DNA from 2 places in the Sphingomonas sp. AC435 genome. Region 2 is predicted to be linked to the other one. Evidence: riboswitches for the same ligand, from Rfam matches in the RefSeq annotation. Region 2 holds a riboswitch; the other holds the start of a gene.

Region 1 (7,512 bases), on a different contig from region 2:
CACCGGCGGCGGTGATGGGCAGGGAGACGAGTTCGCGGCCTCCGGTCTCGCGGGCGGCCTCCACGTTCAGGACGTACTGGCCGGGCTTGATGTCGGCGGGCAGGGGGATGGTGTACTGGCCGGGCGTGCGCGTCGCGCCGCTGACACCGTCCGCCGGCAGCTTCAGCGAGCGGCCACCCTTGCGCCACCACGCGCGCAGGTCGGACAGCCACTTGGTGCCCGGCTCGTTTCCCTTCTTCTTCACGTCGTACCACACCGCCAGCGTCCGCGCCGCGCCGCCACCGACCGGCTCCAGCCAGATCGCGACATAGGGGCGGTGATATTCGGCGACGTTCAGGCGCGGCACGGTGACCGTGACGGTGCCCGCGACCGCCGGGGCGGATACCGCGCCGGCGAGCAGGACGAGGGAGGACGGACGCATCGGATGGAGCCCCTTAATGGATGAATACGATGGCGATAACGACCGGCAGCGCCAGCCCCACCGCGACGATCGGCCAGGTCGACGGCCGGCGATGCGCGTGAAGCTGGAGCAGCAGCAGCCCGGTCAGCGTGAACAGGATGCACGCCCCCGCGAACACGTCGATGAACCAGAACCACGCGGTGCCGGAATTGCGGCCCTTGTGCAGGTCGTTGAGGTACGACACCCAGCCGCGGTCCGTGACCTCCGCGGTGATCTTGCCGCTGCCCCGATCGATGCTGACCCACGCATCGCCGCCGGGGCGGGGCAGCGCCACATACACGTCGGCGTCGGACCACTCGCCCGGCTTGCCGGCGGGATCGAGATCGACCGAACGTGCAACCGCGGCAGCGACGGCGGGCGGCAGTACCGTGTCGGCGCTGGGCTTCACCAACTGCCTCAGCAGCGGTGCGGGCAGGGTGCCGGACTTTTCCGTCACTACCGGCGTAGCGCCGATCGATGCGGCATGGTTGAGCGTGATGCCGGTGATCGAGAACAACAGCATGGCGACGAGCGACACCGCCGCGCTGACCCAGTGCCAGGTGTGCAGTTGCTTCAGCCACCACGTCTTCCACTTGCGACGCGGCTTCCCCTTCGGTGCGGAGCTGCCGGACGCGGCGTGGATGGGCGTGACCTGATTCACCCCCGCCGACTACCGGTTCGTCGCGACTTGCTCAATAGCTATTGCGAGTGATTATCAAATTATTTGAGCTGCAACTCCAGCCCGGCCATCATCAGCAGCACAGTGTCGGCCGCCGCTGCCACCCGCTGGTTCATGCGCCCCGCGATGTCGCGGAACCGGCGGGCGAGCGCGTTGTCGGGCACGATCCCCATGCCGACCTCGTTGCTGACGAGCACGATCGGGCAGGGTGCAGCGGCCAGCGCCGCCAGCAGCCGGTCGGTCGCCGCATCGGCATCCGCGTCCGTTAGCAACAGGTTACTCGCCCATAGTGTCAGGCAGTCGACCAGCAGCACCGATCCCCCCTGCGCCTCCCGCCCGATCGCTTCAGGTAGATCGACCGGGCACTCCACCGTCCGCCACCCGGTGCCACGGTCGGCACGGTGGCGGGCGATGCGCTCGCGCATCTCGTCGTCGAACGCCTGTGCGGTCGCCAGATAGGTCCGCATGGGCGACGCGGCTTCGGCAATGGCCTGTGCCCGCGCGCTCTTGCCCGACCGTGCGCCGCCGATCACCAGCGTCACGCGTCCCACTTGCCCGATCCCGCCGCTGCTCATAAGGGGCCTATGCGACAGGTTCCCAGGAATGGGAATAATAGGGAATGCGGAAGCGGGGGAACGTCCCCGTCATCCGCAGCTGTCCCCGCAACTGTGACCGGACAGCGGTCGCTCCATTATGCCACTGGCCTCGGCCGGGAAGGCGGAGCGAGCGCGACGACCCGGGAGCCAGGAGACCTGCCTGTCGCGGTCGGTCCTTTGCGCGGACGGGGTGTTCAGCGCGATCGGGGAGAATTCCTCGCGAGACGGCATCGAACGGGGTGGCGCGCGTGGACTTGTCCGCGAGCGGCATCGTGCCTGTCGGTCTTCCGTCGGCGCGCGCGACCCCTTGTTGTTGACAGGGGAATATCGTGACCAAGACTTATCTATCGCTCATCGTCGCGCTCGCCGTGGCGGCACCCGCCGCCGCGCAGGAAATTCGCGACAACGCCAATGCCGTCACCACGCAGGGTAGTGCCGGCGACACGATCGTCGTCACCGCCAACCGTACCGCGACGCCGATCGGTCGGGTTGGCCAGTCGATCACCGTACTGGACGCCGACATCATCCGCGACCGTCAGGCCCAGTCGGTGTCCGACCTGCTGCGCACCGTTCCGGGCGTGACGATCGCGCGCAATGGTGGTGTCGGCACCAGCACGTCGGTGTTCATCCGCGGCGCGGAGAGCGACCAGACCGTCGCGCTGATCGACGGCGTGAAGCTGAACGATCCATCCTCGACCGGCGGCAGCTACAATTTCGGCAACCTGCTGATCGGTAATATCGAGCGGATCGAGGTGCTGCGCGGGCCGTCCTCCGTGATCTGGGGTAGTCAGGCGATCGGCGGCGTGGTCAACCTGATCACGACGCAGCCGACGGAGAAGCTGACCGTCAACGCCCGCGGCGAATACGGCTATCGCGACACCGCGCAGGGGGTGGTCAACATCGCCGGCAAGGCTGGACCGCTGTCGGCCAGCGCGGGCGGCGGCTACTTCCGCACCGACGGCATCTCCGCCTTCAACGAGGATCGCGGCGGCACGGAGAAGGACGGGTATCGCAACTACGGCGCGAACCTGAACCTGAACCTTGCGATCACCGACGCGATCTCGGTCGATGCGCGTGGTTATTATTCGAACGGCCGCGTCGGCATCGACGGCTTCCCCGCCCCGACCTTCGCGTTCGGCGACACGCGCGAATACGGGAAGACGCGCGACCTGATCGGTTATGGCGGGCTGAACGTCGCGCTGTTCGACGGAGCATTGCGCAACCGCTTAGGCTATGCGCGCACCGACACGCGCCGCCGCAACTACGATCCGGACGGCACGCCCGTCGAGACGTTCGCCGGCGACGGCGACAACACCCGCCTCGAATATCAGGGCGTCGCGGACGTCATGGACGCGGTGCAGGCGACGTTCGGTGTGGAGCGCGAAGTGTCGCGCTTCACCAGCAGCAGCTATGGCGGGCCGGAGACAGTCGGCCGGGCGCGCATCTTCAGCGTCTACGGGCAGGTGTCGGTGACGCCGGTCGTCGGTCTGACATTGACCGGCGGCGCGCGTCAGGACGACCACAATCTGTTCGGCGGCAAGACCAGCCTGGCGGGCAGCGGCGTCTATTCGCCCAACGGCGGCGCGACGACGCTCCGCGCCAGCTACAGCGAGGGCTTCAAGGCGCCCACCCTGTACCAGTTGCAAAGCGAATACGGCAACGCGGCCCTGACGCCGGAGCGCGCCAAGGGCTGGGACGCCGGCGTCACGCAACGCGCGCTGGACGGCGCAGTCGAGGCAAGCGCGACGTACTTCCACCGCAACTCGCGCGACCTGATCAATTTCATATCCTGCCCCGCGCCGCTCACCGGCATCTGCACCGATCGACGGGACGGCACCTACGACAATGTCGCGCGCGCGACCGCGGAAGGTGTCGAGGTTGGCATCACGCTGCGCCCGGTCGAGCCGCTGCGCTTTCAGGCGAACTACAGCTGGATCGATGCCGAGAACCGCTCCGCCGGCACCGCGAACTTCGGCCGCAAGCTGGTGCGCCGCCCCAGCCAGAGCGTGAACGCCTCGATCGACTATCGCTGGCCGTTCGGGCTGGAGACGGGGGCGACCGTGACCAGCGTCGGGTCGAGCTTCGACACCGCCAACAACTCCCGCAAGGTTCAGGGTTACGTGCTCGCCGACATCCGCGCCGCGATTCCGGTCACTGAACAGGTTCAGGTCTACGGCCGGGTCGAGAACCTGTTCGACGAGCAGTATGAGACGATCTTCCGCTATGGCACCTATGGCCGCGCCGCCTATGTCGGCGTCCGCCTGAGCTATTGACGGTGGACGCCGCCCGCGTCTCGATCGCGCCGTTCGCCGAGCATGGCGGACGGATCGATCGTGCGCGGGCGGCGATGCCGGCCGTGCGGGACTGGATCGACCTGTCGACCGGCCTCGCGCCGTGGGCGTATCCGGCAGTGATCGATATGGCAGCATTGGAGCGGCTGCCGGACCCGGCCGCTCTTGCCGCGCTGGAGCAAAGTGCTGCGGCGGCGTTCGGCAGCGATCCGGCACTGACGGTCGCGGTGCCGGGCAGCGATCTCGCGCTGCGGCTGCTGGGGCAGATGCTGCCCGGTCGCGCTGCCGTGCTGGGGCGCGGCTATTCCGGGCATGTGGCGATGTGGCCGGTGACGCCCGAGCGGATCGCTGCGCCGGAGAATTGCGACGCGGGCACCCTGATCCTGGCGCGACCGAACAATCCCGACGGTGCGATGATCGCGGTCGAGCGGTTGCCACGAACCGGCACGGTGATCGTCGACGAGGCGTTCGTTGATGCGACGCCGTCCGACAGTCTGGCTGGTGAGGAGACCCCGGGGCTGATCGTGCTGCGCTCGTTCGGCAAATTTTACGGGCTGGCGGGGCTGCGGCTCGGCTTCGTGATCGCGCCTGAGGGCGTCTGCGCCGGTCTGCGTCGCCTCCTCGGCGACTGGCCGATCGGCAGCTTGGCGATCGCTATCGGCACCGCCGCGTATCAGGACAAGGTTTGGCAAGATGCGCAGCGCGAGCGGCTGCACACGGCCGCGGCCCGCCTCGATGCGCTGCTGACCGCTGCCGGTCTGACGATCGCGGGCGGCACGGCGTTCTTCCGGCTGGTGGAGACGCCCGCGCGTGACCCGCTGTTCGCGCATCTGCTGGCGGCGGGCATCCTGACGCGCCCGTTCACCGACCGGCCGCACCATCTGCGGCTCGGCTTGCCGCGTGACGACGACTGGCCGACACTCACGAAGGCGCTGGCGCAATGGAGCGGATCATGACCGACGAAACCGAGGACTATTCCCGCCACAATGCCCGCATGGCGCGGGTCCAGGCGGCGCGCGCAAAGATTCAGGCACGGCACACGCTGGAGCGCGGCCTGCTGATCGTCCACACCGGCAACGGCAAGGGGAAATCGTCCAGCGCGTTCGGCATGGCGATCCGCAGCCTGGGCTGGGGCATGAAGGTCGGCATCGTCCAGTATGTGAAGGGATCGTGGGAGACGGGCGAGAAGACCTTCTTTCAGGCGAACCCCGAGCTGCTGACGTTCGAGGTGATGGGCGAGGGCTTCACCTGGGACACGCAGGACCGCGCCCGAGACATCGCCGCCGCACGCGCCGCATGGGAACGATCGAAGGCGCTGATCCTCGATCCGGACTATGATTTCGTGATCCTCGACGAACTGAACATCGTGCTGCGCATGGATACGCTGCCGATCGCGGAAATCGTGGAGTTCCTGAAGGAGCGCCCGCTGACCAAGCATATCTGCATCACCGGACGGAGCGCAAAGCCGGAACTGCTGGAGATCGCCGATCTCGTGACGGAGTTTCAGGAGGTGAAGCATCCGTTCAAGGCGGGATTCAAGGCGCAGAAGGGCGTGGAATACTGATGGGGATTTCCAGCTTCCCGAAGTCCCTCCGCTCCAGCGGAGGGGTGGGGCCTGCGTGGAGATTGGCGGCGGTCCTTCCCCTCCTCGCCATCGGCGCAACGCCAGCCCGCCCGCCGCGGATCGTGTCGATCAACCCCTGCATCGACGCCGTGCTGATGCAGGTCGCAGACCGGTCGCAGATCGCGGCGATCAGTCATTACTCGCAGGACGTCCGCGCGACATCGATCCCGGTCGCGCTCGCCAACCGCTTCAAAGCGACCTCCGGCACCGCCGAGGAAGTCGTCGCGCTCAGACCCGATCTGGTGCTGAGTGGCGCGCATGTCGCACCGTCGACGATCGCCGCGCTGAAGCGGATGAACATCGCGCTGGTCCAGTATCCCGTGCCGGAAACCGTCGCCGAGAGCGTGAGTCAGGTGCGTGACATCGCCGCGAAGACCGGGCATGCCGCGCGCGGCGAGGCGCTGGCGGCGGGGATCGCCGCGGCCGCGACACCCGTGCGCGGCGCGGCGGTGCCGGCGTTGATCTGGCAGGGCGGCGGGCTGGTTCCGGGCACCGGAACGCTGGCCGACGACCTGCTGACGCGTGCAGCATTCCGTAACATGAGCGCGGTGTACGGCCTGAAGCAGTGGGACGTGCTGCCGCTGGAATATCTGATCGCCAAACCCCCGCGCGTACTGTTTTCGGTCGGCGCGGCAGAGGTCGGTGGCGACCGCATGACCAGCCACCGGGCGGTTCGCGATCTGACGAAGCATATCGTCGTCGCACCCTATCCGACACGGTTGCTGAGTTGCGGCGGGCCGACGATCATCGATGCGATGCGCGTGCTGAAATCGACGCGTGCGGGGATCAGGGCATGAACCGGCTTGGGTTGTTTCTCCTGCTGATCGGCTGTCTTGCCGCCGCCGCATTATCGGTCGCGGCGGGGAAGGTCTGGGTGCCGCTCGATGCGTGGACCGCTGCCGATCCGCGTTCGATCATCATCGTCGAACTTCGCCTGCCGCGCACCGTGCTGGCGCTGACGATCGGGGCGGCGCTGGGGCTGTCGGGCGCGGTGATGCAGGGATATCTGCGGAATCCGCTGGCCGATCCGGGATTGCTCGGCGTGTCGCCGGGTGCGGCGTTCGGCGCGGTGGTGTCGCTGTACTTCGGTTACGCAGCGCAGGCGTGGCTGCTGCCGATCTTCGCACTCGCGGGCGCGGCGACGGCGATGGCGCTGTTGGCGCTGATCGCCGGCCGATCCGCCAGTCTGGTGCTGTTCACGCTGGCGGGTCTCGTCATCACCAATATCGCCGGATCACTGACGGCGCTGGCGATCAGCCTCGCGCCGACGCCGTTCGTCGCGTCGGAAATCATCACCTGGCTGAACGGAGCGCTGACCGACCGCAGTTGGGACGATGTGAAGCTCGCGCTGCCACTGGCGCTGGCCGGCGCGGCGATCCTGGCGACGACGGCGCGATCGCTCGATGCGCTGACGCTGGGCGAGGGTGCGGCCCGCAGCATGGGCGTCGACCCGCGCCGCTTGCAGGCGGCGGTGATCGCCGGCACCGCGCTGACGGTCGGCGCGTCGGTGGCCGCGGCCGGAGTGATCGGCTTCATCGGGCTGATGGTGCCGCATCTGGTGCGGCCGTTCGCCGGTAATCGACCGGGGGCGATCCTATTGCCGTCCGCGCTCGGCGGAGCGTTGCTGCTCACGTTGGCCGATGCGATGGTGCGGATCGCGCCGACCGTCAGCGAGTTGCGGCTGGGCATCGTCATGTCGATGCTCGGCGGGCCGTTCTTTCTCGCGCTGCTGCTGCGCATGCGGAAGGGACTGGCATGAGCCTATCGGTCGAAACGCTGGCGGTCACGATCGGCGACAAGCGCCTGCTGGACGACGTGTCGGTTGCCTTCGCGAGTGGCCACGTCACCGCCATCCTCGGGCCGAACGGCGCAGGCAAGTCGAC
Region 2 (7,512 bases):
CGGCGTCGAGGGCAAGATGTTCGAGCCGATGGCGCTGACCGTCATCATCGCGCTCGTCTTCGCCTTCATCCTGTCGATGACCTTCGTGCCCGCTGCCATCGCCATCTGGCTCAGCCGACCGGTCGACGAGAAGGAGAGCCGGATCATCGGCTGGCTCCGTCGCCGCTACGAGCCGGGCCTCGGCAAGGCGATGGGGCGGTCGACCGTGACTCTCGGCGTCGCGGTGGGTGCGCTGGCACTCGCCGGGGTCGCGTTCACGACGCTCGGACAGGAGTTCCTGCCGCAGCTGGACGAGGGTAACATCCTCGTGCAGGCGGTCCGCATCCCCGGCACCTCGGTCGACCAGAGCCAGGCGATGCAGTTCCAGGTCGAGACGATGCTGGCGCGCCAACCCGAGGTCCGCTTCGCCTTCTCGCGCACGGGAACGTCGGAGATCGCGTCCGACCCGATGCCGCCCAACGCCACCGACACCTTCGTGATCCTGAAACCGCGTGCCGAGTGGCCCGACCCTAGCCTCAGCAAGGAGCAACTGGTGGAGCGGATGGAGAAGAAGCTCTTGACGCTGCCCGGCAACGCCTACGAGATCACCCAGCCGATCCAGATGCGCTTCAACGAGCTGATCGCCGGCGTCCGCGGGGACATAGCGGTCAAGGTGTTCGGTGACGACTTCGGCGGCATGAACGACGCTGCCGGCCGCATTACCGACATTCTGCGCAAGACGCGTGGTGCGGTCGACGTGCGGGTCGAGCAGACCGAAGGACTGCCGATGCTCGACATCCGCCCCAACCGCATGGCGATGTCGCGGATCGGCGTCACCGCCGGCGATGTGCAGGACACCGTCGCCGCGGCGATCGGCGGTCGCGAGGCCGGTGTGATCTTCGAGGGCGATCGCCGCTTCCCGGTGGTGATCCGCCTATCCGAAGCATCGCGGTCGGACCTGACCGAAGTGGCGCAGGTGCCGGTGCCGACATCGGCGGGCCGTTTCGTGCCGCTGTCGACGGTGGCCGACATCGCAGTCGTCGACGGCCCGGACCAGATCAGCCGCGAGAACGGCAAGCGCCGCGTGGTCGTGCAGGCGAACGTGCGCGACCGGGACGTCGCCGGCGTGGTGGCGGATGCACGTGCGGCCATCGACGCACAGGTGAAGATGCCGCCGGGGACGTACGTCGAATGGGGTGGGCAGTTCGAGAATCTCGCCTCGGCGCGCGACCGACTGCTGCTCGTGGTGCCCGTCTGCTTCGCGGTGATCATGCTGCTGCTCTATGGGGCGCTCGGCTCGGTGCGCGATGCGGTGATCGTCTTCACCGGCGTGCCGCTGGCGCTGGTGGGCGGCGTGCTGGCGCTGGTCCTCCGGGGAATGCCGTTCTCCGTGTCCGCCGCCGTGGGCTTCATCGCGTTGTCGGGAATTGCAGTGCTCAACGGGCTGGTCATGGTGTCGTCCATCCACGACCTAATGGAGCGTGGCATGGACCGGGTGCAGGCCGCCCGTGACGGGGCGCTCGCCCGCCTGCGGCCGGTCGCCATGACGGCGCTCGTCGCAAGTCTGGGCTTCGTCCCGATGGCGCTCGGCCACGGCGCCGGCGCGGAAGTGCAGAAGCCGCTGGCGACGGTCGTCATAGGCGGCCTCATCTCGGCGACGCTGCTGACCCTGTTCGTCCTGCCGACGCTCTACGCCCGATTCGGCGCGTGGCGAAGTCGACCCGAACGCGACTCCGCTAGCTGAACGAACGTCTGGAGCTGGGATGTCTTTAGGATACCCGAATGTCCGGAACCGGGCCCCTTTGATTGCACGCTCGGCGTGTAGCAGGGCGGCACTGACAATATACGAGGGCATCGTTTTCCCGCCAGGTTATCTACTCGACGGCGGCAATCTGCGGGAGCAGCACCGGAATCGCAGTCATTTTCAATCTTGGCTTTCCCTCATCCAGCGAAGGAAGCTCGACCTTGGTACGGTCGCTGAGAACGTCTTTGAGGTAAACGTCGGCGGGTGTGCCGACGGTGCACGCACGGATACCGGCGCCGCGTTCACAAGAACCCCGCAATGATATAAAGATATAAGGATATCGTTATATCGCATTGACAGCATCGGACCGATGGTGTTGAACGGTTATGTCGAGGTTCCCCATCCCAGGCATGGCGATGGGGCTAAGACGGGAAGCCGGTGGTGCCCTTCAGGGCAGAATCCGGCGCTGCCCCCGCAACTGTAAGCGGTGAGCGGCGGCTCCAATTCGTGTCACTGGGTTCCCGCAAGGAGCCTGGGAAGGCCGGAGCCACCGCGTTGACCCGTGAGCCAGGATACCTGCCTATCGACGCCATAACGTTCCTCGGACGGGGGTTCCTCCGGTGGATCGCGCTTGATGCGACGGTCCGTGGCCTTGGCGCCTTTCGGGCCTGTTCACGCCTTGCGCGCTTTCGCCTGACCTTCTGCCCGCAAAACCTGGGTGAGTCATGACGAATAGCGGCTTCACATTCTCGATCAGCAGCTTGCCCTTCGACGAGGATTATCGTCCGGTCGACAATACGCGCATCACCACCAACTTCGCCAATCTCGCGCGCGGGGAACGCCGCCAGGAGAATCTGCGCAACACGCTGGCGATGATCGACCACCGCTTCAACGCGCTGATGCACTGGGATAATCCCAAGGGTGACCGCTACACGTTGGAAGTGAAGATCATTTCGGCCGCTCTCACGCTGGGCGACGGCGCCGACGACGAAGCGTTCCCGCTGATCGAGATCCTGCACACCACCGTCACCGACAGGACCAGCGGCGAGCGCAGCGATGGCATGGTCGGCAACAACTTCTCGTCTTATGTGCGCGATTACGACTTCAGCGTCGTCCTGCCCGACCACCTCAAGGCCGGGGGTGGCAGCGCGCCTTATGGTTTCGGCGATCTGCACGGCAATCTGTTCAAGCACTTTCTTGGGTCGAGCGCGTATCGCGACAACTTCCGCAAACCTCCGGTCATCTGCCTCAGTGTGTCGAGCAAGGAAGTCTATTATCGGAGCGCCAACGTGCATCCGATCCTCGGGGCCGAGTACCGCAACGAAAAGTCCTCGGCCACCGATCAGTATTTCGCGAAGATGGGCATGAAGGTGCGGTACTTCATGCCCCCGCACAGCGTCGCGCCGTTCGCCTTCTACCACATCGGCGATCTGGTCAGCGATTATACCAACCTTGAACTCGCCAGCACCATCGCCACGATGGAGACCTTCCAAAAAATTTATCGTCCCGAGATCTACAACGCGAACTCCGTGGCCGCGGAGCATTATCAGCCGAGCCTCACCTACCAGGACTATTCGCTGACTCGCATCGTCTATGATCGCGAAGAGCGCAACCGGCTCGCGGCCGAGCAGGGCAAGTTCGCCGAAGAGCATTTCATCAAGCCGCATGCCACCGCGCTCCAGCGCTGGTCCGCGACCTGCGGCCTCTAATCCTCACGCACACGAAGGTATTTGCATCATGTCGACCGTGTTGCCGACGACGACCGCGGGCAGCCTGCCCAAGCCTTCCTGGCTCGCCCAGCCCGGGACGCTGTGGTCGCCATGGAAGCTGGAGGGCGAGGAGCTGATCGCAGGCAAGCAGGACGCCTTGCGCCTGGCGGTCGATGATCAGCGGCAGGCGGGCATCGACATCCTGGGCGATGGCGAACAGACCCGCCAACATTTCGTCACGACGTTCATCGAGCATCTGGCCGGCGTAGATTTTGAAAAACGCGAGACGGTGCGCATCCGCAACCGCTATGACGCCAGCGTGCCGACGGTCGTCGGGGCCGTCTCGCGACCGAAACCGGTCTTCGTCGACGACGCCCGTTTCCTGCGTGCGCAGACCGATCGACCGATCAAGTGGACGCTGCCGGGTCCGATGACGATGATCGATACCCTCTACGACGCGCACTATCGGAGCCGCGAGAAGTTGGCATGGGAATTTGCCCGCGTCCTCAACGAGGAAGCGCGCGAGCTGGAAGCGACCGGCGTCGATATCATCCAGTTCGACGAACCCGCATTCAACGTCTTTTTCGACGAGGCCAACGACTGGGGAATCGCCACGTTGGAACGCGCGGCCGAGGGGCTGAAGGCCGAAACCGCGGTCCACATCTGCTACGGCTATGGCATCAAGGCCAACACCGACTGGAAGAAGACGCTCGGCTCCGAATGGCGCCAGTATGAGGCAACCTTCCCCAACCTCCAGAAGTCGAAGATCGATATCATCTCGCTCGAGTGCCAGAACTCGCGCGTGCCGATGGACCTGATCGAACTGATCCGCGGCAAGAAGGTGATGGTCGGCGCGATCGACGTCGCGACCGATACGATCGAGACGCCGGAACAGGTCGCCGACACGCTGCGCAACGCGTTGCGCTTCGTCGATCCCGACAAGCTCTATGCCGCCACCAACTGCGGGATGGCTCCGCTATCGCGCGATGTCGCACGGGGCAAGCTGAAGGCGCTGAGTGCCGGCGCGGACATCGTTCGACGAGAGATCCTCGATGGCCGCGGCTGACGTCATTGCTGGATCGATCCTACCGATCTGAACAAGGAAATACGGCCACCTGAAACCAGATGAACGAGCGTCCACTTTCAGGTGGAGGCAATTGCGCGCTGAATATCGTATACTGGGTCGCGGTGGCCGCGATGAAGCCCAGCAGCTTGCGTCCAATTGCGGACACTCGTAGCCGATAACATCGTGGCCGCATGGCTCGCAGGCTTTTTCTCGTCGCTATTTGGCTGATTGCCGCCGTTGCGCTTGCGGGCGGTGCACTGATAATCGCTGGGATGGCGCGGCTTTCGTTCAATCCGTCGCACTGATACTCGCCAGCTAGTTCCACTAACCACCCACCTAATGACATTCGAGACCGCAGTGTCAGGCGCCAAAAGAGGCCATAACGCGGGAATGAATGAACGGCTGAAGTCGGGCAGCGGGAAACGGCGCGCGGATGTCCACACAAGGATCATTGTCGCACCTTCGAAGCTGGTGAAGCGCTCCTGCGATCTTGTTCTCAATAGGTTCCGGCGGAGGCCGAGCGAACGCGTTGGCAAACACGTCCATTCCGATCGACCGAAATTCACATGGATCAAAAACGGTGAGGTTCGACTGGAAACATGTCTGACGTGGATCGTTTCGGCTCGCTAACGTTGTGGGGGTAGCTTGTTCATATTGCACATGGCGCTTGGCGGCTGCCTGAAAGCGCCGCCACTCGATTTCGGCATTACAGCTGATTCGGGCGGGCACCTAGCCTATGTGATGGAAGCCGCGAAAGCCCAGGCTGAGTCGTCGCCGGCATCGTACGTGACGATCGTGACGCGGAAATTCGCTGAGGTGCATCTGCCGGCGAACCACGCCTTCGATCGTGAATATGTCAGCGACCGCGTTGCAATTCGGCGGATTGCGACGGTAAGCGACCGCTACCTTGAAAAGGAAGCTCTCGGGGCGGAAATTCCGGAGTTCACGCGTGCCTTTTGCCGCTATTTGGCAACGCTTCCGGCACTGCCCGACGTCATCCACACGCATTTCGCGGACGCGGTTCAGGTCGCGATGGAGGCTCGGCGCCGCTTTGGCATTCCGTTCGTCTATACGCCGCATGCGCTGGCCATCGACAAGCGGGATCAGGGGCTCGACGACGGTACGCTGAATACCCGGATCGTTGCCGAGTCCACGGCCATCGCTGAAGCGGACGCGTTGATCGTGTCGACGCGCGACGAGGCCGATCGGCAGGTGCGCGCCTATGGCGTCGAAGCGGGCGGCTGCGTTCATTGTATCGCACCCGGTGTGCCGCAGCGCCAGTGCGACCCCGCCGCGCCGACGCTCGCCGATCGCCTGAACGAGGTATTCGACCGGCCCGCTCTGCCGATCATTCTCGCGATCGCACGGCCGGTCGCCAAGAAGAATCTGGCGGGACTGGTGCGCGCCTATGCTGCCGACCCTCGTCTGCAGGCACAGGCCAATCTCGTGATCCTGGCCGGTCAGGACGATGGCCGCCCTTCGCCTGAAGAAGATACCGTGCGCCGGGAGCTTCGCGACCTGTGCGACACACCGTTGCTGCGCCGGCGCGTCGCATTACCCCCGCGTCACGATGCCGCCGATGTCGCCGGCCTGTATCGGCGAGCTGCGCAAGGCGGCGTATTCGTCAATCCCGCTTTCCATGAGCCGTTCGGATTAACCCTGATCGAGGCAGCGGAAGCGGGCGTGCCCGTCGTGGTGACGGCGCATGGCGGGCCGGCCGAGATCGTCGCTGCGATCGGCCACGGCATCGTGATCGATCCGCGCGATCCGATGGCGATTTCGGAGGCCTGCCGCACCGTGATCGGCGACGCCGCGCTTCACGCCCGGTTCCACGCCGCGGCCCGCGCGAATCAGGGCCTGTACAATTGGACGCGATATGCCGAGCGCGCGATCGCCGTTTATGCCGGGTTGAACAGGCGAATGCACCGTCCACTCTCGCTGCTCGCATGCGACATCGACAACACCCTGACCGGCTGTCTCCGCGGGGCGGAAGCCTTTGCGCACTGGCGAAGGTCCGACGATATGCCCTTCATCATCGCTACCGGTCGATCCTTCGCCGACGCCCGCCAAGTGCTGGCCCAGTGGCGGCTTCCGGAACCGGACGCGTTCATCACCGATGTCGGCACCCGGATCATACGCCGCGATGCGAGCGGTGATTGGCGATCCTGCCCGGATTATGCCGCCACATTGGACATCGACTGGGATCTGTCCGCCGTCCGTGCGGTGCTCGCTCCGCTCGACATAGCACCACAACCCGCCGCGACCGCAGGCCCGCACAAGCTCAGCTTCTTCGGCACAGCGGAAGACGCTGAGGCGATCAGGGATACGCTTCGCTCGGCCGGTCTGTCCGCGCATGTGATCTTTTCGCACGGGCGACTGATCGACGTCTTGGCCCCCGGCGGCGGCAAAGCGGCCGCGATCGATGCCTATGCGCACAGCGTCGGACTAACGTTGGCAGATTGCGTCGCGGCCGGCGACAGCGGCAACGATCTGGACATGCTGGAACGGTGCGGCGCGGCGATCGTGGTCGGTAATGCCGGTCACGAACTCGCGACGCTGACGCCTCGGTGCGGCCTCTATCGTGCCGAGCGAAACCATGCGGCGGGCGTACTGGAGGGACTGGAACGGCTGGGGATAGCGGTCGACGCGAAGATCGCGGCATGACCCGTCCCTTCGGCTATTTCGTGCATCATCAGGGGCGTGGTCACGCCGAACGCTGCGCCGCGATCGCCCATGCGCTGCCCGTCGAACGGCCGCTGACGATCTTCTCCGCACGGGACGACATCTTTCCGACGCTGCCGCCGCAAGTAGACGTTGTTCGCATCCCCTCTCTTTTCGAGCAATGTGGCGACGAAGTCGCAACCGCCGACTGGGTATCGACCCCCTCCACCCTCCACTGCGCGCCCCTGGGGTGGCCGGGTATCCGCCGCGCGATGGCGGTAATGACGCAGTGGTTTGCGGACGCCGATCCTGCCCTGATGATCTGCGACGTATCGGCCGAGGTCGCTCAACTC

What was found. A riboswitch is a leader RNA that binds a small molecule or an ion and turns the genes downstream of it on or off. The one in region 2 is predicted to bind cobalamin.
Region 1: linked by a shared signal. The riboswitch ahead of AC0CH8_RS13555 (TonB-dependent receptor plug domain-containing protein) and the one ahead of AC0CH8_RS04275 (DUF1852 domain-containing protein) in region 2 are both predicted to bind cobalamin.

Annotation. Positions count from the first base shown of each region.
Region 1 is NZ_CEEDCJ010000007.1:20,380-27,891, reverse strand. Features, by position in the region: gene AC0CH8_RS13570 (DUF2271 domain-containing protein) at 1-421, opposite strand, end outside; gene AC0CH8_RS13565 (PepSY-associated TM helix domain-containing protein) at 435-1,082, opposite strand; gene cobU (bifunctional adenosylcobinamide kinase/adenosylcobinamide-phosphate guanylyltransferase) at 1,160-1,693, opposite strand; cobalamin riboswitch at 1,693-1,892, shown strand; gene AC0CH8_RS13555 (TonB-dependent receptor plug domain-containing protein) at 2,041-3,987, shown strand; gene AC0CH8_RS13550 (aminotransferase class I/II-fold pyridoxal phosphate-dependent enzyme) at 3,990-4,961, shown strand; gene cobO (cob(I)yrinic acid a,c-diamide adenosyltransferase) at 4,958-5,569, shown strand; gene AC0CH8_RS13540 (ABC transporter substrate-binding protein) at 5,632-6,426, shown strand; gene AC0CH8_RS13535 (FecCD family ABC transporter permease) at 6,423-7,388, shown strand; gene AC0CH8_RS13530 (ABC transporter ATP-binding protein) at 7,385-7,512, shown strand, end outside.
Region 2 is NZ_CEEDCJ010000002.1:136,795-144,306, reverse strand. Features, by position in the region: gene AC0CH8_RS04280 (efflux RND transporter permease subunit) at 1-1,723, shown strand, start outside; cobalamin riboswitch at 2,099-2,323, shown strand; gene AC0CH8_RS04275 (DUF1852 domain-containing protein) at 2,449-3,432, shown strand; gene AC0CH8_RS04270 (methionine synthase) at 3,461-4,498, shown strand; gene AC0CH8_RS04265 (HAD-IIB family hydrolase) at 5,144-7,162, shown strand; gene AC0CH8_RS04260 (glycosyltransferase) at 7,159-7,512, shown strand, end outside.